One region of the Aeromonas intestinalis genome, then DNA from elsewhere that is predicted to be linked to it. Evidence: predicted binding sites of a transcription regulator. Region 1 holds the regulator's gene; the other holds the start of a gene.
The links. The regulator MetJ, encoded in region 1, represses methionine synthesis genes. The targets are predictions, from matches to a motif close to AGANNTCTAGANNTCT.
Positions count from the first base shown of each region.

Region 2: the regulator MetJ is predicted to act here: its motif matches at 6,462-6,477, upstream of metN (methionine ABC transporter ATP-binding protein MetN).

Region 1 is NZ_JBSTYK010000008.1:1,401-17,066, reverse strand. Features, by position in the region: gene exeK (GspK family T2SS minor pseudopilin variant ExeK) at 1-621, shown strand, start outside; gene exeL (GspL family type II secretion system protein ExeL) at 733-1,917, shown strand; gene exeM (GspM family type II secretion system protein ExeM) at 1,914-2,405, shown strand; gene exeN (GspN family type II secretion system protein ExeN) at 2,402-3,160, shown strand; gene ACW5W7_RS11570 (helix-turn-helix transcriptional regulator) at 3,205-4,038, opposite strand; gene tyrS (tyrosine--tRNA ligase) at 4,180-5,445, shown strand; gene ACW5W7_RS11560 (LysR family transcriptional regulator) at 5,647-6,282, opposite strand; gene ACW5W7_RS11555 (NADH:flavin oxidoreductase) at 6,399-7,502, shown strand; gene yrfG (GMP/IMP nucleotidase) at 7,533-8,201, opposite strand; gene nudE (ADP compounds hydrolase NudE) at 8,357-8,974, shown strand; gene cysQ (3'(2'),5'-bisphosphate nucleotidase CysQ) at 9,006-9,818, shown strand; gene ACW5W7_RS11535 (aromatic amino acid transport family protein) at 10,232-11,509, shown strand; gene ACW5W7_RS11530 (tRNA-binding protein) at 11,605-11,943, opposite strand; gene ACW5W7_RS11525 (helix-turn-helix domain-containing protein) at 12,027-12,770, opposite strand; gene metJ (met regulon transcriptional regulator MetJ) at 12,807-13,130, opposite strand; gene metB (cystathionine gamma-synthase) at 13,351-14,520, shown strand; gene ACW5W7_RS11510 (bifunctional aspartate kinase/homoserine dehydrogenase II) at 14,521-15,666, shown strand, end outside.
Region 2 is NZ_JBSTYK010000012.1:45,168-60,833, forward strand. Features, by position in the region: gene ACW5W7_RS15545 (EAL domain-containing response regulator) at 1-1,150, shown strand, start outside; gene ACW5W7_RS15550 (HAMP domain-containing methyl-accepting chemotaxis protein) at 1,189-3,162, shown strand; gene rfaH (transcription/translation regulatory transformer protein RfaH) at 3,225-3,725, opposite strand; gene metQ (methionine ABC transporter substrate-binding lipoprotein MetQ) at 3,823-4,623, opposite strand; gene ACW5W7_RS15565 (methionine ABC transporter permease) at 4,650-5,303, opposite strand; gene metN (methionine ABC transporter ATP-binding protein MetN) at 5,284-6,327, opposite strand; gene ppgK (polyphosphate--glucose phosphotransferase) at 6,988-7,731, opposite strand; gene queG (tRNA epoxyqueuosine(34) reductase QueG) at 7,814-8,977, opposite strand; gene ACW5W7_RS15585 (NAD(P)H-hydrate dehydratase) at 9,101-10,600, shown strand; gene tsaE (tRNA (adenosine(37)-N6)-threonylcarbamoyltransferase complex ATPase subunit type 1 TsaE) at 10,618-11,091, shown strand; gene ACW5W7_RS15595 (N-acetylmuramoyl-L-alanine amidase) at 11,082-12,605, shown strand; gene mutL (DNA mismatch repair endonuclease MutL) at 12,699-14,585, shown strand; gene miaA (tRNA (adenosine(37)-N6)-dimethylallyltransferase MiaA) at 14,634-15,566, shown strand; gene hfq (RNA chaperone Hfq) at 15,640-15,666, shown strand, end outside.

The DNA.
Region 1 (15,666 bases):
TCTCAGCCCTATGCGGTGAAGGCGTTCCGCGCCCTGCTGGAGGCGCTGGAGGTCGAGGAATATGAGGCGGTGCAGCTGACCGATGCCATCCGGGACTGGACCGACAAGGATACCCAGCTGGTGTCGAGCTACGGGGCCGAAGATGCCTACTACGAGGGGCTCCAGCCCCCTTATCTGGTGGCCAACCAGTGGATGCTGGGCACGGATGAGTTGCGGGCGGTGCGGGGCATGACGGGGGCGCTCTATGCAAGGCTGGCCCCCTATGTCTGCACCCTGCCCAACGACAAGCTGGTGGTGAACATCAACACCATCAAGCCCGAGCGGGCGGCCCTGCTGGTGGGCCTCTATCAGGGCAAGATTGGGCTGGACGATGCCAAGCAGGTGTTGACCAGCCGACCCAAGAAGGGCTGGAAAGAGAAGAAGGCCATGACGGATCAGTTGCCGGTGCAGCCGGGTGCCGTCAGCGGTCTCGACGCTGCCCTGGACATCAAGAGCAGCTACTTCGAAGCCAGCCTGCTGGCCGAGGTGGGGGACGCGCGGGCCCGGCTCAAGACGGTGTTCCAGCGCGGCAAGGACAACAAGCTGGTCATGTTGCGACGTCTGAGCGACGGCGCAGAATAACCGGGACGGGCGACCACTGGCGTCGTCCGTCCCGACCCCGTATCGATACCGCAGCCCAGGCTGCGTTCCCGCCCATCGACGATGATGGCGGGCATGGCAGGAGAACGATTAGTGAGCGAGAGTCTGGTCATCCGTCTGGGGACCAATGCGCAGCAGCCGGTACACTGGCTGGTGTGGTCGACACAGGAGCAGGAGATCATTGCCTCCGGCACCCTGGCCTCGGCCCATGCCCTCGGCGAGTTGCAGGAGCGTGCCGGTGGCCGCCCCGTGGTGACCCTGGTGCCCGGCAGCGATCTCATCTTCCGGCGGGTCAGCCTGCCGGGCAAATACAACCGCCAGAGTGCGGCGGCGCTGCCCTATCTGCTGGAGGAACAGATTGCCTCCGATGTGGACGCCCTGCACCTGGTGGTGCTCGGCCATCAGGGCAACGAGGTGGATCTGATGGCGGTGGACAAGGCCAAGATGCAGGCCTGGCTCGGCTGGCTGCAGCAGGCAGGGCTCAAGACCCTGCAACTGCTGCCGGATGTGCTGACCCTGCCGCTGGCCACCGAGGGCTGGTCCGCCCTGCAACTGGGGGAGGAGTGGCTGCTGCGCCAGGGGTCTCGTCAGGGCATAGTGGCGGAGGAGCCCCTGTTGGCCATGTTGCTGGCCACCCAGGCTGAGCCCGTGACCATCCACAGCCACACGCCGCCACCGGCCATGGCCGGTGCCAACTGGCTGCCGGCGGATCCCGAACTGCCCATGCTGCTGCTGGCCAAGGGGGCCCTTGGCTGCCAGGCGAACCTGCTGCAGGGGAAGTACCGTCCCCAGACCGAATACGCCCGTCACTGGTTGCAGTGGCGCAAGGTGGCCGTGGTGGCCGGTTTGCTGCTGCTGGTGGCCCTGACCCAACGTGGCGTACACCTGTATCAGCTGGCGGAGCAGGACAAGGCGCTCAAGGCCGAGATCCGGCAGGTCTATACCCGTATCTTCCCGGGGGAGAGCCGGATCGTCAATGTGCGCAGCCAGATGACCCAGCACCTCAAGCTGCTGGGAGAGGCACCCCAGGACGGGGTCCTGCTGCTGTTGACCGAGCTGGCCCCGGTGTTTGCCGAGGTGCCGGGTCTCAAGCCCGAAGTCATGCGTTTCGATGCGGCCAGGGGCGAGCTCAGGCTGCAGGTCACCGCACCCGGCTTCACCGAGATAGAGCGTTTTCGCGAGCTGGCGGGCAAGCGCTTCGAGGTGCAGCAGGGAGAGGTGCGCAGCACCGAAGGCAAGGTCGAAGGGGCACTGGTGCTCAAGGGTAAATCATCATGATGGACAAACTGCAAGGCTGGTGGCGTGGCATCAGCACCCGTGAACAGCGACTGGTGGCGGTGGGGGGCGGCATCTTGCTGATCGGGCTCTGCTACTGGGTCATCTGGCAACCCGTGGCCAACCGCATCGCCGAGCGCGAGCGGCAGGTGATCAATCAGCAGCAGACCCTGGCCTGGCTCAAGGAGAAGGGCCAGGAGGTGCTGGCGATGCAGGGTAGCCAGGGTCGTCAGATAGACACCAGCGGCACCCTGGACGGGGTGGTGAACCGCACCGCCTTCAACCAGAAGATCAAGATCGCTCGCCTGCAGCCACAAGGGCAGGAGTTGCAGGTGTGGATCGACACCGTGCCTTTTGACGATCTGCTGCTCTGGCTCGCGACCCTGTCGGGTCAGCACGGGGTTCAGGTGCAGATCATCGAGGTGGCGCGGGAGAATCTGGCGCCGGGTCTGGTCAAGGTGAGACGTTTACAATTGAGTCGTCCCGAATGAAGCATAGAGTTCTAATTCCAGTCATTTTTTTGGTGACTTATCTCGTCTTTTTACTGGTGCAACTGCCCGCTACCCTGGTGGTCCGTTACCTGCCTCTGCCCGCCAACCTGGTGCGGCTGGAGGGGGTGAGCGGCACCCTCTGGAGCGGCCAGATAGCCAGGCTGCAATACGCCAGTGAATCCCTGACCCAGCTGCGCTGGGACCTCAACGGCTGGTCCTTGTTGCGATTCGCCCCCGAGGTTTCGGTGCGCTTCGGGGACAGGGCCGGTTTCAACGGTCAGGGGATCGTCGGCTGGAATGGCGCCGCCTTTGGCCGCGACATCACCCTCAACGCGCCGGCCCCCTGGCTGCTGGAGCGGCTGCCCATGCGGCTGCCCTTCCCGTTGACGGCGGCGGGCCAGTTGCAGCTCAAGGTGGATCAGTTTGCCCAGGGCAACCCCTGGTGCGAACAGCTCTATGGCAATCTCTATTGGTATGGGGCCGAGGCCGACACCCCGGCGGGCAAGCTGGCGCTGGGGGATCCCGAGGCCAAGCTGACCTGCCTGGATTCGCACCTGGTGGCCGAGCTCAAGCAGGGGTCGGAGGCGGTCCAGGTGATGGGCAAGCTGGAGCTGCAGGCCAATCGCCAGTACCTGTTCCAGGGCAGTCTCAAGCCGGGCCCTGAGCTGCCGGATCAGATGAAGCAGGGGCTGCCCTTCCTCGGCCAGCCCGACGGTCAGGGGCGCTTCCCCCTGCGCTACCAAGGCAGGATCTGATTCTTTGCTCGATGCAGAACACCCCGCCACGGCGGGGTGTTCTGTTATGGGGGGGAAGAGGCGTCGGTATCCGGTGTCGGGGTCGTGATCAGGTGATTGAGGAAGTAACCAAACAGCTCCGCTTGTGAGCCGATGCGCAGCTTGCCGTAGAGGTGCTTGCGGTGATTCTTTACCGTGCCGCTGCCTATCCCGAGCGTGGCGGCGATGGCCTCGGCATCCTGGCCCTGCAGCAGCAGTTCGGCCACCTGCCGCTCCCGCCGGGTCAGCAGCTCGGCCCCCAGACTCTGCATCCCCTCATCGATCACCTGCCTGAGGCGGGTCCCGTCCAGCCTGGCGCCATCGTCCTTGGTGGCGTCCTGTGCCAGCAAGGGGGATGCTTGCCGCCAGTGCTGGCGACAGAGGGCGTGCAGCAGGGGGAAGAGCTCGTTCAGCCTGGCCCGTTCCCCGGTACTCAGCGCCCGGCGTTTGGCGAGCCGGCCGAGAAACAGCACCAGGGTGAGATTGGGGCGGATGGGCATGATCAGCCCTACTTCCTCCTGCCAGCCGGTCGCCTCGTAGAAGCGCTGGCGATAGTCGGGATCCAGCGGGCCACGGGTGACCTCGGCCAGGGTCCAGACCCCGGCACCGAGTCCGTTTTCCAGCGCCTGCATGAAGGGATCCTGGCCGAAGTGGCCGGCGAGGTAGCGATCGAACAGCAGTGCCCGCTGATGGCTCAGGTTGTCGTAGAGGTAGACGGGCCGCCTGCCCACCCCGAGCAACAGGGCGCAGTCGAATGCCACCCGCTGCTGGATGAGACGCACCAGGGCGGCCGGAAAGGCCAGGCCATGAAGGGACTCGACAGTCTGGGTCAGGGCGAGGGTATGGGCGGCGCTGTTCATCTGAGGACGGGATCTCTGCTGGGGCTGGGCCCGATAGGCCCCATGCTAGCACGGCAGTGATAAAACTGTCCCCAGAGGGACATATCCGCGGGAAGGCGGCGGAGAGAGGATAGGGGCTTTTCCTCTGCCGCTGGAGCACCCATGACAGACCCCCACCTGCTCGATGATCTGATGGCCCGTGGGCTCATCGCCCAAAATTCTGACCCAGAGGCCCTGGCCGCTCACCTGGCTGCGCCGCGCACCCTCTATTGCGGCTTCGATCCCACCGCCGGCAGCCTGCACATCGGCCACCTGGTGCCGCTCCTGATGCTGCGGCGCTTCCAGCTCGCCGGTCACAGGCCGGTGGCCCTGGTGGGGGGCGCCACCGGCCTCATCGGGGATCCCAGCTTCAAGGCGGCCGAGCGCACCCTCAACAGCGGCGAAACCGTGCAGGGCTGGGTCGCCAGTCTGTCGGCCCAGATCGCCGCCCTGCTGCCGGCCAGTGACGGCTTGGCGGCGCCGCAACTGGTCAACAACGCCGACTGGATGGGGCAGATGTCGGCCCTGGATTTCTTGCGGGACGTGGGCAAACACTTCTCCGTCAACGCCATGCTGGCACGGGAGTCGGTACGCCAGCGCCTCGCCCGCCCGGATCAGGGCATCTCCTTCACCGAGTTTGCCTACGCCCTACTGCAATCCCAGGACTTCGCCGTGCTGCACGAACGGCTCGGTTGCACCCTGCAGATAGGCGGCAACGATCAGTGGGGCAACATCACCAGCGGCATGGATCTCACCCGCCGCCTGCACCGGGCCCAGGTGTTTGGCATGACCCTGCCCCTCATCACCAAGGCCGATGGCACCAAGTTCGGCAAGACGGAAGGGGGTGCCATCTGGCTGGATCCGGCGCTCACTTCCTCTTACGCCTTCTACCAGTTCTGGCTCGGCACCGCGGACGAGGATGTGTACAGCTTCCTGCGCTACTACAGCTTCATGCCGCTCTCAGCCATTGCTGCGCTGGAGGCGGAGGATGCGGAGCGTCAGGGCCGCAAGCGGGCACCCCAGGTGCTGGCGGACGAACTGACCGCCCTGGTGCACGGTGAGGCCGCGCTCGCGCAGGCGCAGGTCATCAGTGAGCAGCTGTTCAGCGGTCGGGTGGCAGAACTGGGCGAGGCGCAACTTGCACAACTCGCCGCCGGTGGTCTGCCGACCTCGACCCGGCAGCCCGAGGACGATCTGGTGGCGCTGCTGGTGACGAGCGGACTCGCCGCTTCCCGGCGGATCGCCCGCGAACTGCTGGCCGCCGGTGCCATCAGCCTCAACGGCCGGCTGGCCGAGGGGGCGGAACTAGCCGAGACCGACTGGCGTTTTGGCCGCTACCTGCTGCTGCGCCGGGGCAAGAAGCAGTACCACCTGGTACTGCAATCCTGATGCTGGATGCCCCATGTCCGGTCTGCTCGCGGATCACGTAGTCGAGGGCGCGTGTGACGAGGGCCGGGTAGGCGCGACGCCCGGTCAAAGCGTCAGGAGGCTGATTGTTCCGGTGATGCCGAAGGCCCGCCGAGTTCACGGATCACGTAGTCGAGGGCGCGTGTGACGAGGGCCGGGTAGGCGCGACACCTGGTCAATGCGTCAGGAGGCTGATTGTTCCGGTGATGCCGAAGGCCCGCCGAGTTCGCGGATCACGTAATCGAGGAAGTGGGTGATGAGCGCCGAGTCCGCCCGCCGCTGGGTATAGAGGGCGTAGAAGTGTGCCCCCTTGGGCCGGTAGGCGGGCAGCACCTCGCACACCGTGCCCGCAGCCAGATCCTCGGCCACCAGATAGCGGGGCAGGCGGGCGATGCCGAATCCCTGGCACATCGCCATCTGGATCGACTTCTTGCTGCTGAAGGCGAGCTCCCCCGTCACCTCGAGGGGAATATCTCGACCCTGGTGGAGCAAGGGCCAGGTGTCGTGGCGGGCATAATCCTGGCTGCGGGTGATGAGGCTATGGCGACGGCGCTGCAAACCGTCGAGTAACTCTTCGTGCAGGGCTATCATCTGGTCGGCCTGCTGGCAGGCCAGCTTGCCCGCATCCGTCAGCTGCACCCGGCGGGTGGTGCGGCTGAGCAGCACGGCTCCCAGATTCTGCTCAAGGTGACGCAGATCCTTGGAGGCCTTGCTCGGGGTGATGCCGAGGTGGTTGGCGGCCGCGGCGAAGGAGCCGAAGCGGGCGATGGCGAGCAGCAGCCGCATCAGGTAGAGGGTATCGAGCTTGTGGTTGTCCATGGGGGCTCTTTATTACGTCCTGTTGGGAATGAGTGTCTTTCTTTCAGGTCTGATTATGTCTTTTGGGGCTGGGATTATAGTGGCGTCAACGAGGCACAGATGCCAGGAGAAAGCACATGCACCAGCCATTGAACGAAACCTTCCACTTTGTGCGGGCCGGGCTGCGGCTCAAGAATCGGGCCGTGCTGGCCCCGCTGACCCACAACATGAGCGCCGACAATGGGGATCCCGGCCGGACGGAGCTCGACTGGCTGGCCCGCTGCGCCGAGGGAGGATTTGGCCTGCTCATCGGCGCCGCCACCCAGGTACAGCCGGGGGGACGCTGCTGGCCCGGCCAACCGGCCCTGATGACGGATGCTCAGCAATCGGCCTTTGCAAAGCTGGCGCAGAGCGCAGGGGAGCACGGCGCCCTGGCGCTGATCCAGCTGCATCACGGCGGGGTTCGTGCCTTGCCCGAGCTGAACGGTACGGCCCCGGTGGGCCCCGGCGCCATTCCCCCGGGGGGGCGTTATCCGCTCGGAGTATCGGCACTGACGGAGCCGCAGATCCTGCAACTGGTCGACGCCTTCGTACTGGCCGCCGAGCGTGCCCATGGCGCCGGTCTGCATGGCATTGAGCTGCACGCCGCCCATAACTTCCTGCTCTGCAACTTCCTCAATCCCTTGCTGAACCGGCGGGAAGATGGCTGGGGAGGGAGTCTGGCCGGGCGGGCACGCATGCTGCTGGCCATAGTGCGAGGCATCCGGGAACGTCTACCGCGAAGCTTCCTCATCGGGGTGCGGCTCTCGCCGGAGAGCTATGCCCACATAGAGGGCATCCAGCTCGCCAACCAGCTGGCGCTGGTCGAGTTGCTGGTGGAGGAGGATGTCGACTACCTGCACTTCTCCATGGGGGACAGCTTCAAGGCGGCGAGCGAGGATCCCGCCGGGGGTTCCCTGCTGGCCGCGGTGCGCGCCGGAGTCGCGGGACGGGTGCCCCTCATGGTGGCGGGCAAGATCCGGGATGCCGAGTCTGCCAGGCAGGCCCTGGCGGGCGGGGCGGATCTGGTGGCCATAGGGTCGGCGGCCATCGGCAATCCGGACTGGCCGAAGAGGGTGAACCGCGATCTTCCCCTGGATCAACCCCCTTTCGAGACAGCCCGGCTGACGATGTCCGGCTTCACCCCCCGGGCCCAGGATTACCTTCGCAGCTTTCCCGGTCTGGTCGCGCAAGCCTCTTGAGGTGAAGGCCGGACGCCCGGTGAGGGGGGGTCAGGCAGTGAGGGGCAGCAGGTCGGCGTAATCCTTGAGAGCCGGGAAGTGCTGGAACCGCAGGGGCGGCATGGCGCTGTCGGGCTGGTGGATGCCGAGCTGATGGGCCACGCCGTAGTCGGCGGAGGCCGTCAGGATCCGCTCGCTGTCGTCGATGAAGAGGGTGCGGGCGGGATCGAAGGGCAGGCGTTCGGCCAGCGCCTGCCAGCAGTGCTGGCTCTCCTTCGACCAGCCGAGCTCGTGGGTGCTGACGATCTCGTCGAGATGCTTATCGAGCCCAAGCCGTTCGATCTTGACCGCCAGGCTGGCGGGATGGGCGTTGGTGAAGAGAACCCGGCGCTTGCCGGCGGCCTTGAGGGCGGCGAGAAACGCGACGGCATTGGGGCGCCACTGGATCTTCCCCAGGATCTCCTGCTTCATCCCCCGGATGTCGAGCCCCAGTGTCTGGCTCCAGTAGTCCACGCAGTACCAGTCGAGGGTCCCCGCCACCGCCTCGTAGTGGGCGTCGATGCGCCGCTTTGCCTCGTCCAATGCGAGATGGTGACGCTCGGCATAGCGCGCCGGTACCAGGGTCTGCCACAGGTGGCTGTCAAACTGCAGGTCGATCAGGGTGCCATCCATGTCGAGCAAAACGGTATCAATATGGTGCCAGGGGAGGGAGGCGGGCATGCATCATCCTTTCGTATCGCGTAGCGAGGGAGGTGGGGTGGAAAGGGCGGGATTATACCGGATTTTTCAGACACCTTTAGCACACTTGCCCCGTGGTGTTCGTTCGGTGAGTCGTTTACTCTTGAAGCACGATTTTTGATGAGCAGCCAGCCCCGATGAGTGACAGTCACAAGTGCAACCCCGTACACCTCAGTGTCGATGCCCTGGCACAGGACAAGGCCAAACCGGCGATCCTCAAGGCCGAGATCGTGGCCGAGAGCCGGTTGTTCAAGGTGGAATCCCTGCACCTCCAGTTTTCCAACGGGGAGGAGCGGGTCTACGAGCGGATGCGTGGCGGCAACCGGGGGGCCGTCATGGTGGTGCCCCTGCTCGATGCGCATACCCTGCTGCTGGTGCGGGAATACGCGGCGGGCACCCACTCCTATGAGCTGGGCTTCCCCAAGGGGCTGATCGATCCCGGCGAGAACGCCTTCGAGGCGGGCAACCGGGAGCTGATGGAAGAAGCGGGCTTCGGGGCCCGGGATCTGGTGTCCCTCAAGCAGGTCTCCCTCGCCCCCGGTTACTTCTCCAGCCGGATGGACATCCTGCTGGCACGGGAGCTCTACCCCGAGCAGCGCGTCGGCGACGAGCCGGAGCCCCTCGAGGTGATCCCCTGGCCCCTCGACCAGATCGATGAATTGTTGGCGCGACCCGACTTTACCGAGTCGCGCAGCATCAGTGCCCTGCTGCTGGCCCGCAAGTGGCTGGCAGAGCAGGGAAACGAGCGCCCCTGAGGCGCAGAGCTTGGAAAGTAGAGGTAGCGAGATGCAGGAGCTGTTGTCCTGGGTGCCTGGGGTCAAGGAGATTGCCCGCGAAGCAGGCAGGATCCTTCACGAAATCTATCACGGCGGTCAATTCGAGCGTCAGCTGAAGGAGGATGCGACCCCGGTCACCAGTGCCGATCTTGCTGCCGATGCCTACCTCAAGGAAGCGCTGTCGGCGCTGACTCCCCATATTCCCGTGCTGACCGAAGAGGCAGCCGACGTTCCCTTCAGCCTGCGGGCCGCCTGGCGGCAATACTGGCTGGTGGACCCTTTGGATGGCACCGGCGAGTTCATCGCCGGCAGCGGTGACTTTGCCACCCTGATCGCCCTGGTGCGGGACAACGTGCCCGTGCTCGGGGTCATCTATGCCCCCGAATCCGACGTGCTCTACTGGGCGGTGCGTGGCCACGGTGCCTTCAAGGAGGCGGGGGGGGAGGTCTATCCCATCAGCGCCATGCACCACGAGCACGATCAGCCGGATGCTCTGGTGGTGGCCATCAGCCGTCGCCAGAAGCTGGAGCGACTGACCCGCCGTCTCAACCCGGCCATCAACTACGAGCTGATCCCGCTCGGCTCCAGTTCGCTCAAGTCCTGTTTGGTGGCGGAGGGGGCCGCCGACTGCTACGTGCGCCTCGGCCCCACCGGCGAGTGGGACACCGCCGCCGCCCAGTGCATCGTCGAGGCGGCCGGGGGGCGCATCCTCAGCCTGGCGCTGCAGCCTCTCAGCTATAACGAGACGGAGTCGCTGGAGAACCCGGACTTCATCGTGATGGGGGATCCGGATCTCGCCTGGGGCAAGATCCTGGTCAGCTGAGGGAGCGGGATCCCGCTGCCGACATCGAAAAGGGCGACCTCAGGGTCGCCCTTTGCGTTAGCGTAATCATCTGCATTCATGCATGTTCAACAGGGATATGCGCTAGCCATTGGCGTGAATGGCAGTGGATCGTCACAACAAGCCATGATTGTCTGGTCTGTCATTTCATGTAATTCTGCAATACACTAACCTGTCAAAGTAAAAAATCAAATTTATCGATAATTTTGGTTTTATATATCGCTAAACTGTTCTTGTTTGGTATTTCTTGAACATCAAGGCCGCTTCCCCCTTCCCGATCACACTGGCTAGGCCGCGCTTTGGTAGTGAGATCTGCCAGTCACCTTTTTTGAGAATTAAATTCTGAAAGAGCACAATCATTGCAGTTTTAAATACTGACAATAAGTGAATTATCGATGAGTTTATCTGCAGAGGTCACCGCGGAGCTGTCCGGTTCCCAAGCTGTCGTCGCCCACACCGGCTGGCGTCGTCACGATACCCACTGGGTCATCAGCCTGTTTGGCACCGCGGTCGGTGCCGGCATCCTGTTCCTGCCCATCAACCTGGGTCTCGGCGGGATCTGGCCCCTGGTCATCGTCGCCGTACTGGCCGGTCCCATGACCTTCCTGGCTCACCGTGGGCTGGCGCGCTTCGTGCTCTCCTCCTCCCGCCCCCAGGCGGATTTCACCGAGGTGGCGGAGGAGCATTTCGGCAAGATGGCCGGTCGGCTCATCTCCATGCTCTATTTCCTCTCCATCTTCCCGATCCTGCTCATCTACGGCGTCGGCCTGACCAACACGGTGGAGAGCTTCATGGTGAATCAGCTCGGCATGCTTGCCCCAAACCGGGTGATGCTCTCCGGCGTGCTGGTGCTCGCCATGATCGCCGTGATGCTGGCCGGCGAGAAGGCCATGCTGCGGGCCTTCGCCTTCATGGTTTATCCGTTGGCGGCCATTCTGGCGGCGCTCTCTTTCTACCTCATTCCCCAGTGGCACTGGCCACAGATGGTGGCATTTGAAGGGGGGAGCTTTCTCAACACCGTCTGGCTGGCGCTGCCGGTGACGGTATTTGCCTTCAGCCACGCCGCCGCCATCTCGGGTTTTGCCAACGTACAGCGCCGGGAATACGGCGAGCAGGCGGAGGCCAAGAGCGGCCTCATCCTGCGCAACACCACCGTCATGCTGGTGGGTTTCGTGCTGTTCTTCGTCTTCTCCTGCGTGCTGAGCCTCTCCCCGGCCCAGCTGGCCGAGGCCAAGGCCCAGAACGTCTCCGTGCTCTCCTATCTTGCCAACATCACCGACAACCCGGTGATCATCACCCTGGGGCCGCTCATCGCCTTCATCGCCATCAGCTCCTCCTTCCTCGGCCATTTCCTCGGGGCCCGCGAGAGCCTCAAGAGCCTGATCGCCAAGCCCACCGGCCTGTCGCTCGGGAGGGCGGACAAGGTCGGCATCGCCCTGATGTTCTTCGCCATCTGGGGGGCGGCGGTCATCAACCCCGGCATCCTCGGCCTGATGGAGACCCTCTCCGGCCCCGTCATCGCCATGATCCTGTTCATCATGCCGGTGGTGGCCATCTACAAGGTGGAGGCGCTGGCGCGTTTTCGTCAGGGCTGGGTCAACGGTTTCATCCTGCTGACCGGATCGCTCGCGGTGTCGGCGGTGCTGTACAGCCTGCTGGTAAAAGCCCACTGAAACAACCGTATGACGTAAAATAATCAAACGCGCCGCGACCCCGGGGTCGCCTCTCTTGTTTCGTCTGGCTGAGTGTTCTGTTCACGGAGGGGGATTTATCCCAGCTTGGCGCCGTTTTCCACCGCCTGCTCCGGGATGGCCATCACCACGGCGCCGTCCGGGCGGTAGAAACCGGTGAGCAGAAATTCCGACTGGAAGGGGCCTATCTGCTTGGTGGGGAAGTTCACCACCGCCACTATCTGGCGGCCCACCAGATCGCCCGGTTGATAGAGGTCGGTGATCTGGGCGCTGCTCTTGCGCACCCCGATCTCGGGGCCGAAATCCGCCCACACCTTGTAGGCGGGTTTGCGCGCCTCGGGGAAGGGCTCGACCCGCACCAGGGTGCCCACCCGGAGCTCCACCATCTCGAAATCCTGCCAGCTTATGGTCTGCATCTTGGCTCCTCGTTTCGCCTGCTCCATCTGCCTGCCAGCATGCCTCATGAGCCCGGCGTTGTCTTCGGCGCAGAGCCGATCCGTTATGGCAACTGGCCGTTTTGCTGGCGCCAGAGGGACGGGGTCAGGCCGGTCTCGGTGAGGAAGCGTTCGGCGAAGGCCCCCTGATCCCGGTAGCCGCAGCGGCAGGCTATCTCGCCGATGGGCAGGGAAGTGTGGGCCAGCAGGTTGCGGGCCAGCGCCATGCGCCGCTGCCGGATGTAGTGGGAGACGCTCATGCCGAGCTGCTGGCGAAAGGCGTGCTTGAACTGGCTCTGACCGAGGCAGGCGAGGGCGGCGAGGCGCGCGTTGGTGAGGGGCTCGGCGAGGTGGGTCTCGATATGGCGCTGGACCCTGACGATGCGCGGGGGGATGGGGACGGCTGTGCTCTGAGGCTCCGCCAGCAGGTTCAGCCAGATCTGATCCATTCCCGCCACGTGGCGATCTTCGGCCACCATCTGGCGCAGGAAGGCAAGATAGTGGCGCTGGGCGGCATCCAGCTCGATAAAGGGGCGCTCGCCCAGGCGGCCCGGCAGCCAGGGGCTCTCCTGCACCAGGAAGGAGAGAGCCGGGTCGGCGGCGTAATCGTGACGCTCACCGGGGGCGATGACGCAGGCAAAGCCGGGGGGGAGGTGTCGACCCCGGCCCTGCACTTCTATCTCGATGGGGCCGTCCAGGGGGATCACCAACTGGGCGAAGTCGTGGCTGTGGCTGCTGATATCAGACTGGTAGCGGCGCAGGCTGAAGGGACTGGCCGATGACAATGACGCGGCCAGGGGCCGCGTCATTGAGGGGGAAGTGCTCTTTGCCATCTGCTCGCAAGCTTATTCGGCGTCGAAGTCTTCGATCTCCTTGCCGAGCGCTTCCATGATGGCGCGCGCCTCGGCTGGGACGCTGTCCGGGTGATCCTTGCGCAGATCCTCGTCACCGGGCAGCGGCTGGCCGGTAAAGGCGTGCAGGAAGGCTTCACAGAGCAGCTCACTGTTGGTCGCATGACGCAGGTTGTTCACCTGGCGACGGGTGCGCTCATCGGTCAGCACCTTCAGCACCTTGAGCGGGATCGAGACGGTAATCTTCTTGACCTGTTCGCTCTTCTTGCCGTGTTCCGCGTAGGGGCTGACGTAGTCGCCGTTCCACTCTGTTCCCATGATCCACCTGTTCTCATTTGGCCGTGAGCGCGGATTTTAACCCTTAAGGAAATCAATGGCAATCCAACAGCAAAGCCATTTAGACGTCCAGAAGTGTTGACGGCTTTTTTAAGCTGGCGTACTGTGGTTCATCATGGGCCTGTGCTATGGCCGACCGAGAGGGATGACGTGGGCGACTGACCGCCAGCACGGTCCCCAGACAGATCAAATGGAGAGTGACATGACCCACAAGGCCACCCTGGCGGTACGTACCGGCATTGAGACAGATACCCAGCACGGCGCCGTGGTGCCGCCCATCTATCTCTCCAGCAACTACACCTTCGCCGATTTCGGTGAACCGCGCACCTACGATTACGCCCGCTCAGGCAACCCGACCCGCACCAACCTGGCGGATGCGCTGGCGGCCCTGGAAGGGGGCGCAGGCGCCGTGGTGACCGGTACCGGCATGGGCGCCGTTCACCTGGTGACCACGGCCCTGCTCAAGGCCGGCGACCTGCTGATCGCCCCCCATGACTGCTACGGCGGCACCTGGCGCCTGTTCGAATACCTGGCGGCCAAGGGGTACTACAAGGTGCTGTTCGTGGATCAGGGGGATGCCGTCGCCCTGGCCGAGGCGCTGGCCCAGAAACCGGCGCTGGTGTGGGTGGAGACCCCCTCCAACCCGCTGTTACGGGTGGTGGATGTGGCCGCCATCGCCACCGCGTCTCACGAGGTGGGGGCCAAGGTGGTGGTGGACAACACCTTCCTCTCGCCGCTGCTGCAGCAACCCCTGGCCCTCGGCGCCGACCTGGTGGTGCACTCGACCACCAAATACATCAACGGCCACTCCGACGTGGTGGGTGGGGTGGCGATCGCCAAGGAGGCCGCCCTTGCCGAGTCGCTGGTGTGGTGGGCCAACTGCCTGGGGCTGACCTCGGGGGCCTTTGATTCCTATCTCACCCTGCGGGGCCTGCGCACCCTGGCGCCGCGCCTGCGCGCCCATCAGGAGAACACGGACCGGATCCTTGCCTTCCTGCAGCAGCAGCCCCTGGTGAAGACCATCTATCACCCCAGCCTGCCGAGTCACCCCGGTCACGAGATTGCGCGCCGTCAACAGTCCGGCTTCGGCGCCATGCTAAGTTTTGAACTCGATTGCAGCGAAGCAGGCCTGCGCGCCTTCCTGGATGCGCTGACCTTCTTCTCGGTGGCGGAATCCCTCGGCGGGGTAGAGAGCCTGGTGGCTCACCCCGCCAGCATGACCCACAGGGCCATGACCCCAGCGGCGCAGCAGGCGGCGGGCATCAGCGCCCAGCTGCTGCGCCTGTCGGTCGGCATAGAACACGGTGAAGACCTGGTGGCCGATCTGGCCCGGGCATTTGAACAAGCAGCATTGGCAGAGCAGGTGAAGTAAATGGAACAGCAGCAAGGAGAGGTAGCGGTGGCAGCAGAAGCAGCGTTGAAGCGGCGTCATGTGCACAAGTTCGGTGGCAGCAGCCTGGCGGATCCGGTCTGTTATCGCCGGGTGGCCAGCATCGTCGAGCAGCAGACGGGCGGTCATGAACTGGTGGTGGTCTCCGCCGCCGGCAAGACCACCAACCGGCTGATCCAGCTGGTGGAGCTGGCCGAAGCGGGAGATGAAGCCGCCGGGGAAGCCATCACCGCTCTGCACGCCTATCAGCAGAGCCTGATCGACGGTCTGCTGGAGGGCGAGCTGCAACTCTCCCTGAGCAAGCAGCTTGCCGCTGATCTGCAACTGATCGCCAAGACCCTGGAAGGGCAGTTCGATCGCTTCGAGCGCAACGGCCTGCTCGCCTTCGGCGAGGTGTGGTCCGCGCGTCTGCTGGCCGCCCTGCTCAGCAGCCGTGGCGAACCGGCCATCTGGCTCGATGCCCGCAGCTTCCTGCGGGCCGAGGACGGCGCCCTGGTCAAGGTGGATACGGCGCTCTCCAGCGAACTGCTCAAGGCTCGTCTGGCGGAGCACGCCGGTCGCATCGTGGTGACCGGTTTCATTGCCGCCGACCTGGAGGGGCGTTCCCTGCTGCTCGGCCGCAACGGTTCCGACTACAGTGCCAGCCTCTTGGCGGCGCTGGCTGATGGCGAGTCCACCACCATCTGGAGCGACGTGGCCGGGGTCTACAGCGCGGATCCGCGCCGGGTGAAGGAGGCGCGTCTGCTGGAGCGTCTGAGCCTGGCCGAGGCCAACGAGCTGGCCCGTCTCGGCTCCTCCGTGCTGCATTCGCGCACCCTGCAGCCGGTGGCGGACAGCCGCCAGCGCCTCACCCTGCGCTGCAGCTACAACCCGGACGAGGGTTGCACCCACATATTGCGCCGTGCGCCGCGCTCCGGCGGGGCCCGCATCGTCTCCTCGGTGGATCAGATTGCGCTGATCGAACTGAAGGTGCTGCCCCAGACTGGCTATGACCAGACGGTGGCGGCCATCGAAGCCCACCTGGCCCGTCATCGCCTGCACCCTCTCACCCTGCAACGCCAGCCGGATCGGCGGGTGCTGCGCCTCGCCTACACCCTGGAGGTGGCCGAGGGGGCCTTCGAGGTGCTG
Region 2 (15,666 bases), on a different contig from region 1:
GGCGCTGATGCATCAGGTGAGCACGCTCTGCCAGGGCAAGGTGCTGGAGGCCGGAGATGGGGAGGCGGCACTGGCGCTCTGTCAGCATCATCAGGTCGATATTTTGTTTTGCGATCTGCGCATGCCCGGCATGGATGGCATGGCGCTGCTGCGGCGGCTCTCCCTCGGGGGCTTTCGGGGGGGCATCATACTGTGCAGCGCCCTCGAGGATGATGTAGTCGATGCCGTGCTGCGCATGAGCGCCGCCTATGGCCTGCAGGTGCTTGGGCGTATCGGCAAACCCGCCACCCATCAGCAGATCCGGCAGCTGATCGACAGCTGGCAGCCCCGTCAGGAGCGCAACCGGGAAGAGGATCGCCACAGTCTGACCCTGGATGAGCTCAGCCAGGCGCTGGAGCAGGATCAACTGCTGCCCTGGTATCAGCCCAAGGTGAGTTTCGGCAGTGGCCAGTGGATCGGCATGGAGGCGCTGGCGCGCTGGCAGCACCCGGAATATGGTCTCATCTCGCCGGCTCACTTCATTCCGCTGGCGGAGCGACACGGTCTCATCGATGCGCTGACCGAGGTCATCATCGGCAAGTCACTGCGGGATGGTCACCTGTGGGAGCGCACCGGGCTCTCGCTGAACCTGTCGATGAACCTCTCCACTACCTCCCTCATCGAGGGGGATCTGTGCAATACCCTGCTCAATCACTGCCAGCGTTGGAGCATCAACCCCGAGCTGATCACTCTGGAGGTGACCGAGAGCGCCTTCGTCAAGGAGCTGGGCAAGTCCCTCGAGGTACTGACCCGTCTGCGCATGCACGGCTTTGGCCTCTCCATCGATGACTTCGGAACGGGCTACTCCTCCATGCAGCAGTTGGCATTGCTGCCCTTCACCGAACTGAAGCTGGACCGATCTTTCGTCGATCGCTGCTATGAGGATCCCTCCCGGCTCGCTATCATCGAATCCAGTATCGAACTCGCCCGCAAGCTGGGACTCAAGTCGGTGGCGGAAGGGGTCGAGGATGAACCTACCTGGCAACTCCTCAGCCGGCTGGGATGCGATGTGTGTCAGGGCTTCTTCTCCGCCCGCCCCATGCCACGGGAAGAGCTGCTGGCATGGCACCGCACCTGGCAGGAACGCTTGCCGGCACTGATCACCATGTGAAGTCCGGGCTGGATGCCCGCCGTAGAACAAGGATGTTCATGAAAATATCAAGCAAGCTGCTACTGAGCTTTTGTTTCATCAATCTGCTCATCATTCTCTCCTCCGCCCTGGTCTACCATCAGCTCGGCCGCATAGAGCAGTCGCAGGATGCCCTGCTGTCACAAACCCTGCCTGCCCTGCAGCGGGATGAAGCGAGTCAGAAGGCGCTCATTGCAACCGTTTCCTCCCTGCGCGCCTATCTCATCCTGGGCAAGGATCCAGCGCAGGGGGAGCGCCTCAAAAGAGAGTGGGAGTCGGCCTGGCGACTCATCGAGGGACAGTCGTTCAAGCCGGAGCTGGCGCAGTCCCTCAAGGGATTCAAGGCCAGTCAGGAAAAGGTGTGGGCGCTGGCCCATACGGAAGAGAACCTGCCGGCCCACAGCCTGATGCTGCTGGAGGCGGGCCCCCTCGCCGAAGCGGCGCTCGATCAGCTGCAATCCTTCGCCAACGAAGAGGTGGCAACCCCGCAGACCGAATTGCCAGGGGATCGCCGCCTGCTGCTCAAGCAGGTGGGGGATGCCTACAACGGCCTTGCCAACGCGCTCTCCGCCCTGCGGGACTTCCTCATCTCGGGGGAGAAGGAGTATCAGGAAAAGTACCAGGACTACTACCAGTTCCACCTGCAGCGGGTGGCGGAACTCAAGCAACAGGAGGCCAACTTCAGCGAGGCGCAGAAGGGGATCTGGGCCTTGTTCGAGCAGATGTCCGCCCCCTTTGCCGAGTTGGTGGGCCAGGTGATCGCCCAGCGCCAGGCGCCGGACTGGGACAGGGCCAACCACCTGATGGCCACCGTGATCGAGCCCGCTCTGACGAGCCTTGCCGATCAGCTGGCCTCCCAGGTGACCCACACCCAGGGCGAGGTGGATGCCATGGCCGGCAAGATGGCCAGTGCCGGCCAGACCATACACAAAACCCTGTTGTTGGCGACAACCAGCGTCATCTTGCTCGGTACCCTGGTGGCGTTGCTGTTCAGCCGGCGTCTCACGCGGGATATCGCGAGCCTGGTGGCCCGTGCCGGGCTGGTGGCGGATGGCCGTCTGCCGGCCGACCCCTTGCCGATACTGCGTCAGGATGAGCTGGGCGGACTGACCGGCTCCATCAACCGGATGTCGAGCCAGCTGCGCCAGCTGGTCGGCGAAATCCAGGGGGCGGTCGGTCAGGTGCAGGGGGCCTGCGGTGAGGTGGGCCGCACCAGCAATACCATAGTGGACGAGCTGGCGAGCCAGAATCAGCGGGTGGATACGGTCGCCGCCGCTATCGAACAGATGTCGGTCAGCACCCGGGATGTGGCGGGCAACATCGCCGAAGCCGCCGAGGCGGCGCGCCAGACCGAACGACAGGCCAGGCAGGGGGGCGATGCGCTGGTGCGCATGGAGTCCACCATGGCGCAGATTGCCCTGATGATCACCGAAGCCAACCAGGCGATGGGGCAACTTCGCAGCCAGAGCGAACAGGTGGGACGCGTCACCGAGGTGATCGCCACCATCGCCGAGCAGACCAACCTGCTGGCTCTCAATGCCGCCATCGAGGCAGCCCGTGCCGGCGAGCAGGGGCGGGGCTTTGCGGTGGTGGCCGACGAAGTGCGTCAACTGGCGAGCCGTACCAGCCAGTCGACGGCGGAGATCAATCAGACCATCGACTGCATCCAGCAGCAGACCCGCCAGACCGCCGAGACCATAGGCAGTGGTACCCGTCTGGTGGCACAGGGGCAGGATGTGGTGACCTCGGTGACCGGTGCGCTGGAGACCATGATGCAACTGGTACAGGATCTCTCCAGCCAGCTCGGGACCATCGCCACCGCGACGGATCAACAGTCCAGGGTCGCGCAGGAGGTGGCGGGGACCGTGGAGGAGATAGCTACCCTCAGTCGTCACTCCAGCGAGCACAGCCAGCAGGGGGAGGCGATCGTCGAGCGCCTGGCGCAGGAGACGGGTCGCCTGACTTCGGCCATCAGTCGCTTCGAACTCAGATAAGACAAAGGCAGGCCAAGGCCTGCCTTTGTTGCTCATGTGGTCGAGACATGCCCGATCCGCTCTCAATCCAGTCGACGGAAACTCTGGTTGTCGAAGCTGCTGCTGGTCTCCTGATTGAGCAGGGTGACCAGCAGGATAGCCCGCTTCTCGCCGTCCGGCTCCAGATAGATGGCCTCGAAACCGGCAAGGGGGCCCGATTCGATGACGACCTTGTCACCCTGACTCGGCAGACGGGCATAGCAAGCCCTCGCCTCGTCGCTGTCATCCCGGCTCATCAGGCGATAGATGAGCTGACTGCTGACCGAGCTCCACTCCTTGCCGAAATGGATGATGCGGCTGATGCCACGGGTCGACTTCAGGGTGATGGGCGGGATCACGTCGAGATCCACGAGAATGAACAGGTAGTTGGGGAACATGGGTTCGCGCACCGGTACCCGTTTGCCGCGGCGCAGCTTCTCGATTTCCACCATGGGGTAGTAGGATTCAACCCCCTGGGCTGCCAGATGGGCGCGAGCGCGAGCCTCTTCCTTGGGCTTGCAGTAGGCCAGATACCATTTCTTCATTGTTCTGATTTTGTCGTGTTGCCGTGCTTTGGGCCTATGATAACGAGGGTAAAAAAAAAGGCCACGCTTGGCGCAGCCTTTTTTGCAGAGTTAGTGATTACCAACCTTTTACCAGGCCGCCCTTGAACAGCTCGGTGCCTTTCTTGTAGACCTCGTCGGTCTGGAAGGACTGGACGAACTCCTTGACCTTCTCGTCATCCTTGTTGTTCTCGCGAGCAACGATCAGGTTGACGTAGGGGGACTCCTTGTCTTCAACAAACAGGCCGTTCTCGGTCGGGGTCAGACCAATCTGACCGGCGAAGGTGTTGTTGATGATGGAGAGATCCACGTCTTCCAGGGAGCGGGGCAGTTGCGCGGCTTCCAGCTCGACGATCTTGAAGTTGCGCGGGTTGCTGGCGATGTCCAGTACGGTGGCTTCCAGGCCAGCGCCTTCTTTCAGCTTCAGCAGACCTTGCTTCTCCAGCAGGATCAGGGAGCGACCCAGGTTGGTCGGATCGTTCGGGACCGCGATCTGGGCACCGTCTTTGAGCTCGGAGAGGGCCTTGATCTTCTTGGAGTAACCGGCGATCGGGTAGACGAAGGTGTTGCCAACCGGTACCAGTTTGAAGCCGCGATCACGGATCTGGGCATCCAGATAGGGCTTGTGCTGGAAGGCGTTGACGTCGACGCTACCGTCGTTCAGCGCCACGTTCGGGGTGACGTAGTCGGAGAAGGTGACGATTTCGACGTTCAGGCCGAACTTCTCTTTCGCAACCTTGGCCGCAGTCTCGACCAGCTCGGTCTCGGGACCGGCGATGGCGCCGACCTTCAGGGTCTTGTTCTCTTCCTTCTGGCCGCAGCCAACCAGAACCAGGGTAGCCAGCAGGGCTGCCGCAGCGGATTTAATGCCCAATTTCATAAAAACCTCCTGTCAGAAATCGACGATTAACGATGATCACATTGTTGAACCAGGCGCTCACCCGCGCTCTGGATGAGTTGAACCAGCACCACCAGAATGACCACGGTGACCAGCATGACGGTGGGATCGAAGCGCTGGTAGCCGTAGCGAATACCCACATCGCCGAGGCCGCCCCCCCCGATGGCACCGGCCATGGCGGAGTAGTTGACCAGAGTGACGAGGGTGATGATGACGCTGTTGAGGATGCCGGGCAGGGCCTCGGGCAGCAGCACCTTGGTGATGATTTGCAGGGGCTTGGCCCCCATGGCCTTGGCGGCTTCCAGCAGACCGTCCGGCACTTCCATCAGGGCCCCTTCCACCAGGCGGGCGATGAAGGGCACGGCGCCTATGGTCAGCGGCACGATGGCGGCGATGGTGCCGATACTGGTCCCGACGATGAAGCGGGTCAGCGGAATGATGGCAACCAGCAAGATGATGAAGGGCACGGAGCGACCGACGTTGACGATGATGCCGAGGGTCCGGTTCAACACCGGGTTGGCCAGGATCTGGCCTGCCTTGGTCACGTGCAGCGCGACACCCAGCGGCAGGCCGAGCAGGCAGCCAAACAGGGCGGAGGCAAACACCATGATCAGGGTGTCGCCGAGTGCTGAGATCAGCAGATTAATCATGGCTTCGGACATAACCCATTACCTCCAGCTGAATGTGGTTGTCGATGAAGAACTGTTGGGTCGCCTCGCACTGGGCCTCGTCCCCGAACAGTTCGGCCAGCAGGAAGCCGAACTTGACCCCGCCGGCGTATTCGATGTCCGCACTCAGAATGCTGATATCGATGTTGAAGCGGCGACTCACCTCGGAGATGAGTGGTGAATCGACGGTGGTACCGGTGAAGCCGAGCTTGACCAGGGGGTAGCTGCCGGGGACGCGATCCGGGCTCATCCGCTCCTGGTACTCCTGCGGCACCTCCAGATGGATGGTGGAGTGGATGAAGTCACGGGCCAGCTGGGTCTTGGCATTGCTGAAGAACCAGGCGACTTCCCCCTGCTCGATGAGGCGGCCGTCGCTGATGATGGCAACCTCGTCACAGATCCCTTTCACCACGTCCATTTCGTGGGTGATGAGCAGGATGGTGAGCCCCAGCTTGACGTTGATCTCCTTGAGCAGGCTCAGGATGGAACGGGTGGTCTGGGGATCCAGGGCCGAGGTGGCCTCGTCGCACAGCAGCACCTTGGGGGCGGGCGCCAGGGCGCGGGCGATGGCGACGCGCTGCTTCTGGCCGCCGGACAGCTCGGACGGATAGGCCTGGGCGCGCGCTTCCAGCCCCACCAGGGCCAGCAACTCTTCGACTCGTGTCTGGATCTGGGCTTTGCTCCAGCCTGCCAGCTCCAGCGGGAAGGCGATGTTCGCGAACACGGTGCGGGAGGAGAGCAGGTTGAAGTGCTGGAAGATCATGCCGATCTGGCGGCGAGCCTGGGTCAGATCCCGCTCGGGCAGGGCGACCAGATCCTGGCCATCGACGATGACCTGGCCCTCGGTGGGACGCTCCAGCAGGTTGACGCAGCGAATGAGGGTACTCTTGCCGGCCCCGGAGGCACCGATCACCCCGAAGATCTTGCCTTGGGGCACATGCAGGCTGACATCACGCAGGGCGTGCACGGCATCACTGCCTTTACCGTAGACTTTGTTGAGACCGATCAACTTAATCATGGATTCTTCCGTGCTAACAGCCTTAAAGCACAGGGCGCTACAGGCGGGTGAATTGGGCAGAGGTTACACTGGGTTGCTCTGCCATTATGGTGGATGATGCTAAGATGTCCGGACGGCCATGTCAACGCATGTTTTGACGTCTAGACGTCTAAAAAATGGATAAGGATTGCCGCTATCTGGCTATGGCAAAGTGGGTCATCAAAAGCATGAATATATAATTCGAAACCAAAACAAAACTTCCGTTCATATGACGGCTTTTATCTCGCAAGTTGTTGTTTCACTGGTTTTAGTCGGATGGTTGGCGCACGGCTCCTGCCGATAGCCCCCAAGATGACATGAATATTAATATCTTGTCTCGTTCTCTTTTTTTCTCATCCCCATGAATTCAGAACAATAAACAGCCAGATTATGTCGAGCCTGCTTTTTATTCAGGGGAAATGCGATGGCAGAAGAGGGCAGATTGAGGCCCATTGATGAAGAGATAAAGGAGCAAGGGCGTTCTGGATTATTGCCCTCCTTCGTCTGCCGACAGAGAAGGCGCCATCTTTGTTGACAGACAATCCTGGGCGGATTGCCCGTTGTTGCGACGCGCGGGTGCGGCCGCTTTGCATAATGACAGGCCTGGCGATGGCCGGGCCTGTCATTTTTTCCTTGTCGGGATCATTGCCCTTGCTGGGCTTCTGCATAGAGGGCGGCACCAATGATGCCTGCCTGATTGAGGCTGGCCGCCGCCACCAGGGGAGCCCGGGTCTCTATCTTGTCGATGAACTTGTCGAGCTTGGCGGCGCTGCCACCCCCCAGGATGAAGAGATCCGGGGAGAACAGAAACTCCAGTCGGGCCAGATACTTGTTGAAACGCTTGCCCCAGCGGCTCCAGGAGAGATCCTCGCGCTTGCGGGCCGCATCGGAGCAGTAGTGCTCGGCAATCATGCCTTCCAGCATCAGGTGGCCAAGCTCGGTGTTGGGCAGCAACTGGCCATTGACGAAGACGGCGGTGCCGATGCCGGTGCCGACCGTGATGAGGATGACGACTCCCTTGCGGTGCTGGCCAGTGCCAAAGCGCATCTCGGCGATGCCGGCGGCGTCGGCATCGTTGAGTACGTGACAGGGCAGGCCGGTCACGTCAGAGAAGAGGTGGGCGGCATCGGTTTCTACCCAGCTCTTGTCGATGTTGGCGGCACTCTTGGCGATGCCGTTATGGATGATGGCGGGGAAGCCGCAGCCCACCGGCCCTTTCCATTCGAAGTGTTCGACCAGAGCCTTGAGGGTATGGGCGATGGCGGCGGGGGTGGCCGGCTGCGGGGTGGCCAGACGGTAGCGCTCCCCGATGAGCTCGCCGGTCTTCGTATCGACCAGGCAGCCCTTGATCCCGGATCCGCCTATATCTACTCCCAACATCTGCATCAGAATGTTCCTTGTTGTGTGCCGACGATCAAATTCGGCAGAGCATGAAAAAATGGCTGTCATCAGGCAAGGATTTGATCGCTCAGGCGTGATCTGGCAATCCTTTTTCGATGCAGCGGATCAACAATGTCTTCTTCCTGTTCTCATCCTGCTGGCGCCGAGCCAACGTTGCCAGCGCCCATTGGATGTGCTCCGCCACCATGGGGTCGGCGCTCTCCAGTGCCTGTTGCAACGCTGCCATGACCTCGCTGCTGGCAAGACCATTGCCCAGCGCCACCGCCAGGTTGCGGCGCCAGCGCTGATAGCCGATACGGCGGATGGGGCTGCCTTCGGTGTGCTTGAGAAATTCAGGCTCTGACCAGCCCCACAACGTGAGCAGGGGAGGGCGATGCAGGTTGGGGCGCGCCTTGAAGTCCTCCTCCGGGCTCGCATCAGCATAGCGATTCCAGGGGCAGATGAGCTGGCAGTCATCGCAGCCGTAGATGCGGTTGCCCATGAGCGGCCGAAACTCTTCGGGAATGGGGCCGTCGTTCTCGATGGTGAGATAGGAGATGCAGCGTCGTCCGTCCACCACATAGGGGGCGACGATGGCGCCGGTCGGGCAGATGTTGATGCAGGCCACGCACTTGCCGCACTGCTCTTTCTCGACCGGTGTGTCCAGGGGCAGGGGCAGATTGATGAGCAGCTCCCCGAGGAAGAAGAAGGAGCCCGCCACTTCATTGATCAGCAGCGAGTGCTTGCCCACCCAGCCGAGCCCCGCCTTGGCGGCAAGGGGGCGTTCAAGCACGGGGGCCGAATCGACGAAGGGGCGCCAGTTTGGCTCCTCATCCAGTGGCAGACCCGAGGCCTGGACGAGTGCCTGGCAGCGTTGTTCGATGCGCTCCCCCAACTGCTTGAGGCGGTTGCGCAGTACCTTGTGATAGTCGCGTCCAAGGGCGTAGCGGCTGATGTAGCCGAGGGCGGGATCTCGCAGGGTGCTGGCGAAGCCGGCTTCGAAGGGGAGGTAGTTCATGCGCACCGACAGCACCCGTTTGGTACCGGGCAGCAGCTCATGGGGGCGTGCCCGCATCATGCCGTGACGCGCCATGTAATCCATGGTGCCGTGATAGCCCGCATCCAGCCAGGCTTGCAGTCTGGGCTCTTCGACTCGCAGGTCGGTATCGGTGATCCCGACCTGGTCAAATCCTAGCTCGCGTGCCCAGAGCTTGATATCTTGGGCCAGCTGATGGAGTTCGGCTGTCGTCATGCTGCGCCGCTGGTCCTCTGCCAGGCAGACGGGCGCCGGGGGAACACGCAGGGCAGTGAGCGGAGCCGCGTCATGGGCCCGGTACAGGTCCGGATCACAGGATGATGGGGATGAGGAGCCGTCATGGTGCAGGTTATCGAAGGTGCTATCAGCAAAAATGAAGGCCTCAGTCTAGCACAGCCCCTGTGGCGCACCGAGCAGATCCGTCTGCTGGAGCGGCGCTGGGCCCAGGTGGAGGAGAGCGACACCTACGCGCTGATGGAGCGTGCCGGTGGCGCCTTGTGCCACTATGCCCGTCATCATTGGCCCCATGGTCACCATTGGTGGATCTTCGTCGGTCCCGGCAACAACGGTGGCGATGGCTATGTGCTGGCCCGCCTCGCCAAGAAGGTGGGCCTCGATCCCCGAGTGATTGCCAGCCGGGCTCCCCACCTGCTGAAAGGGGATGCAAAGCGGGCCGCCTATGCCTGGCTGGGTGAGGGGGGCGCCGTGGTGCTGGCCGACGAGGCCGATTTCAGTCTGCTACCGACGCCGGATCTGGTGGTGGATGCACTGCTTGGCACCGGTGTCCATATCCCGCTGACCCCTTCCATGACAAAGATCGTCGCAACCATCAACGCTTTGGCTGCACCCGTATTGGCCGTGGATCTCCCCTCAGGGCTCAACGGTGATACCGGCCGTGCCATGGGGGCGCTGGTGCGGGCGACCCGCACACTCACCTTCATCGGCATCAAGCAGGGCATGCTGACCGCTGATGGGGTGGATGGGGTGGGTCAGCTCGATTGCGACGCTCTGGGGGTGACGATGCAAGATGACATGGCCCCTGCCGCCTGGCGCATCGACTATCCCAGGCTCCTCTCCTGCCTGCCAGCGCGCCCTCGCTCGGCCCACAAGGGGGAGAACGGCCGGGTACTGCTGGTGGGGGGAAACCTTGGCATGCAGGGGGCCATTCTGCTGGCGGGACAGGCCTGTTTGCGGGCAGGGGCCGGGTTGGTGCGCCTGTGTCAGCACCCGGATCTGCCTCCCGCCAGCCTGGTGCAACCCGAACTGATGGGGTCTGACGGCGATGATCCTGGCTGGGCCAGGGTACGGGTGCTGGGCCCCGGGCTTGGCCGAAATGAGTGGGCCCGTACCCAGTTTGAGCGCGAGATGAAGATCCCGGGCCCTCTGGTATTGGATGCCGACGGACTGAATTGGCTGGCGCAGGAGCCCCGTCATCAGGATAATTGGGTGCTCACGCCCCACCCGGGGGAGGCGGCCCGCTTGCTGGGTTGCACCATCGCCGAGGTGGAGGCCGACCGCTTTGCCTCCGTCACCCTGCTGCAACGACGCTACGGCGGCGTGGTGCTGCTCAAGGGGGCGGGCACCCTCATCAGTGACGGGGGGCAGACTGTGCTTTGCAGAGAGGGCAATCCCGGCATGGCCAGTGGCGGCATGGGGGATCTGTTATCTGGTATAATCGCCGCCCTCCTGGCCCAGGGCTGGTCTGCCACCATGGCGACCTGGCTCGGCGTCGCCATCCATGGCGAGGCGGCTGACCTGGCCGCGGCCGATGGGGAGCGTGGCATGCTGGCATCGGATCTGCTGCCCTGGATCCGCCGTCTGGTCAATCCGACACAGTAACAAGTTATAAGAAGAGCATGGCAAAACAGTTGATGATGACACTGCCGGACGAGGCAGCAACAGTGGCTCTGGGTGGACGCCTGGCACAGGCGTGCCAGCAGGCGACCACGGTATTCCTGCACGGCGCCCTCGGGGCCGGCAAGACCACATTGACCCGTGGCTGGGTGCAAGGGCTCGGCCATCAAGGCAAGGTTAAGAGTCCGACCTATACCCTGGTGGAACCCTATGAGCTGGCCAGCTGGCAGGTCTATCACTTCGATCTCTATCGATTGGCGGATCCGGAAGAGCTGGAGTTCATGGGCATCCGGGACTATTTCGGCGCAGATACCCTCTGTCTGGTGGAGTGGCCGGAAAAGGGAGAGGGCTGGCTGCCCGCCCCCGATCTCGAGATTACCCTGACGTATGTAAACGAGCAGCGTGAGGCCCGGATAGTGGCCCGCACTGCTATTGGCGAAGCCATTCTGGAACGGTTGTCATCTCAGTGCGCTTGATCCTTGTTGTAATGCTTTCCCTGCTGGCCCTGCCCTCTTATGCGAATCAGCTCAAGAGTGTGCGGGTATGGCCATCGCCGGATAACACCCGGGTGGTGCTCGACATGAGCAGCGCGCCCAATTTCAACTATTTCACCCTCTCGGGTCCGAGCCGGCTGGTGATCGACCTGAAAGGGGCGAGCAACGCCACCAATCTGGCGCGCATCGAAAACAAGAGCGAGCTGGTGCGCAAGATCCGCGAAAGCACGCCGGTCGACAAGGGCAGCCTGCGACTGGTGCTGGATCTCGGTACCGCCATCAAGCCGGTTGTGTTCCCGCTGGCCCCGGCGGGTCCCTATGGCCACCGTCTGGTCATCGATCTGCCCTATGAAGAGAAAGGCGCCGCCGCCGCGGCCCAGTCCAGCCCGGTGGGTGGCCACGGCAAGCCCATCGTCATCGCCATCGACCCCGGCCATGGCGGGGAGGATCCGGGCTCCATCGGCCCGCGCCGCACCTATGAGAAGCGGGTGACTCTCTCGGTCTCCCAGAAGCTGGCGGCTCTGATCGATCGGGAGCCCGGCATGCGTTCTGTGATGACCCGTCGTGGCGACTACTTCGTCGATTTGAACAAGCGATCCGAGATCGCCCGCAAGGCCAAGGCCGATCTGCTGGTGTCGGTGCATGCGGACAGCTTCCACAACTCCACTCCGCGCGGTGCCTCCGTCTGGGTGCTGTCGACCAATCGCGCCAACCGCGAGATGGGCAGCTGGCTGGAGAAGCAGGAGAAGCAGGGGGAACTGCTGGGGGGCGTCGGCAAGGTATTGGCAGAGTCCGATCCCAACCCCTATCTGGCACAGACCTTCCTCGACCTCTCCATGGACAAGTCCAGGGCCGAAGGGTATGAGGTGAGCCGCCAGATCCTGCGCTCCATGGGCAAGGTGGCTCGGCTGCACAAGAAGGCCCCGGAGCACGCCAGTCTGGCGGTGCTGAAGGCCCCCGACATCCCCTCCGTGCTGGTAGAGACGGGGTTCATCTCCAACCACGCGGAAGAGAAGCTGCTGGCCACCGCCAGCTATCAGGATCAGCTGGCCCGCGCCATCTTCGAGGGGATCCGCACCTATTACCGCAGCCACCCGACCAAGGGCCCCATGCTGACCGGCAAGGGACAGAAGGCCGTGGTGGCCAGCCAGCCAGTGCAGCCAAAAGCCGTGGCCGCGCCCCAGCAGCAGGTGGTCAACCGCATGCCGGCGACCAGCCGCAGCAGTGATGACGGTGCCCCGGTCAGCAGCGTGGGCAGCGCCTCGGGAGCCGGGGTGATCAAGCCTTATAAAGTCGCGGCCAAGGAGTCGAGTGCATCGGCCAGCAGCGCCCAGAGCATCGACAAGTCGAAGATGATCCGCCACGTGGTCACCCGTGGCCAGAGCCTCTCCCGCCTCGCCGAGAAGCACGGGGTGAGTCAGGCACGGCTGGTGGAGATCAACAAGTTGAAGTCGCGGGATATCCAGATAGGTCAGGTGCTCTACATCCCCCGATGATACCCATCCGGGGGCGTGATGCCTGCCTGCTGACGCCTTTGTCGTGGGGATGACCGCATGGGCATCCCCCAGATCCACTCTCAGGAGCCACCGATGCCGATCCGTATATTGCCCCCCATCCTGGCCAACCAGATTGCCGCAGGCGAGGTGGTGGAACGCCCCTCCTCCGTGGTGAAGGAGCTGGTGGAGAACAGCCTGGATGCGGGGGCGGATCGGATCGAAATAGACATCGACAAGGGGGGCGCCAAGCTCATCCGCATCCGTGACAACGGCGGCGGCGTACCGAGGGACGAGCTGGTGCTGGCACTCTCCCGCCACGCCACCTCCAAGGTGGCGACCCTGGACGATCTGGAGGGGATCAACAGCCTCGGCTTTCGCGGGGAGGCGCTCGCCTCCATCAGCTCCGTTTCCCGTCTCACCCTGACCTCCCGCACCGCGGAGCAGAGTGAGGCCTGGCAGGCGGCGGCCGAGGGACGAGAGATGAACGTCACCATCAAGCCGGCGGCCCATCCGGTGGGCACGACGGTGGAGGTGGTGGATCTCTTCTTCAACACCCCGGCCCGGCGCAAGTTCATGCGCAGCGAGAAGACCGAGTTTGCCCACATCGATGAGCTGGTGCGCCGCATCGCCCTCTCCCGCTTCGATACCACCCTGATCCTGCGCCACAACGGCAAGGTGGTGCGCCAGTACAAGTGTGCCAACACGGTGCAAGAGCAGGAGCGGCGCCTCGCCGCCGTCTGCGGTACCCCCTTCATGCACCACGCCCTGGCGGTGGAGAGCGAGCACAGTGACGTGCGGCTCTGGGGCTGGCTGGCGACCCCGGCCGGCGCCAGGCCGCAGAACGATCTGCAATACACCTACGTCAACGGCCGCATGATGCGCGACAAGCTCATCAATCACGCCATCCGCCAGGCCTATGACGAGCTGCTGCCCCCGGATCGCTTCGCCGCCTACGTGCTCTACATCGAGCTGGACCCGCGCCAGGTGGACGTCAACGTGCACCCCGCCAAGCATGAGGTGCGCTTCCATCAGGCTCGCCTCATCCACGACTTCATCTTCCAGGCCCTGTTCAGTGCGCTGCATCGTGAGGCTGTGGTGGCAGATCCTGTTGATGCACCGCTTGCAGGCAGTGAAATCGAATTGCCATCCGCGCCAAAAATAGAATATCCCGGTCAGGCGCCCCGCCCGGAGTGGTATGGTGCCGAGCACAGCTACCGGGCTCCTGCCACCACAGCGCCAAGGTCGGTGAGTGAAGGGGGAGTGACGAGTGGCGGTGGTTATCAGCCGCCCGAGCCGCCTAGTGCTGAGGCCATGCGCGGCATGGGGGTCCTGCTCACGACCCTACCCGTCGCGACGGACGGTCCGGCTCCTGCTCCGCAATCGGTGGACAAGTTCCTCGACGCCGGAGGCTATCGTGCCCTGACCCTGGTGGAGCAGGCTTATCTGCTGCTGGAGCGTCAGGGGCAGTTGTTCCTGCTCTCCCTGGTGAGAGCGGAGCGTTTGCTGCTGCGTCACTGGCTGCTGGATGCCTGGGGTCAGGGGCTGGCGGCCCAGCCGTTGCTGCTGCCGGTCTCCTTCAAGCTGCCGAAAAACCTGATAGCCCTGGTGGAGCAGCAAGAACGTCTGCTCAAACGGGTGGGGCTGGAGTTGAAAAGCGGCGGGCGCGACACCATGATCCTGACTCGGGTGCCGGCCCTGTTGCGCCAGACCGATCTGGTGCGCCTCTTGCCCGAATTGCTGCAGTTGATCGACAGTGGATCTGACTGTGATGGGGAGCAATTGGCTCAGGTAGTATGCCAATGGCTGGTGGAACAGGGCATCAGCGCCGAAAAAATATATGATTTTTCAACGGCTAGTCGATTGCTGACGGAACTCGTTGCCGATTTCAGTGACCAACTGGCAGACATTCGCATGGTGCGCCCGCTTTCGCTGGCGACCGTGCTGGCAGAATTTGCACCGGACGGCGGCCAAGGGCAGTGAACGACCCCGAGGTTGTGCCTTGTCGCAACTGGCCGGTGCCAGAGGAAGATGAACGTGGCTGAGTTGCCGACTGCAATTTTTTTGATGGGGCCGACGGCCTCCGGCAAGACGGATCTCGCCATCGAACTGTGCAAGGCCCTGCCCTGCGACATCATCAGCGTGGACTCCGCGCTCATCTATCGCGGCATGGATATCGGCACTGCCAAGCCGACGGCCGCCGAACTGGCGCTGGCGCCGCACCGCCTGATCGACATTCTCGATCCCGCGTTGAGTTATTCGGCGGCGGATTTTTGTCGTGATGCCTTGCGGGAGATGAGCGACATCGCCGGACGGGGTCGCATCCCGCTGCTGGTGGGGGGCACCATGCTCTATTTCAAGGCGCTGCTGGAAGGGCTTTCCCCCCTGCCGCCCGCGGATCCGGCCACCCGGGCCGACATCGAGGCACAGGCCGCCAGCCTCGGCTGGCAGGCGCTGCACGACGAACTGGTGCGCATCGACCCGGTGGCGGGGGCCCGCATTCACCCCAATGATCCGCAGCGGCTCAGTCGGGCGCTGGAGGTCTATCGCATCAGCGGCAAGACGCTCACCGAGCTGACCCAGGTGCAGGGGGAAGGGCTGCCCTATCGGGTGCACCAGTTTGCCATCGCACCTTCCGATCGCGCCGTGTTGCACCAGCGCATCGAGCAGCGCTTCGATCTAATGCTGCAGAACGGCTTCGAGCAAGAGGTCAGGGGGCTTTATGAGCGGGGGGATCTCACCCCGGATCTGCCTTCCATCCGCTGCGTTGGCTACCGCCAAATGTGGGACTACCTGATGGGGGAAGTCGGATATGATGAGATGCGTTATCGTGGCATCGTGGCCACCCGCCAATTGGCCAAGCGTCAGATGACCTGGTTGCGCGGCTGGTCTGATTTGACCTGGTTGGAATCTGGTGAGTCTGGCAATCTGGCAAGGGTCGTTACCCGTGCTGGTGCGGCTTGACACTCCCTGTATAATCAGGTTGTTATATTGATCTCCGGTGTTTAAAAAACAACAAACTATAAGGAAAAGAAAGATGGCTAAGGGGCAATCTCTCCAAGAC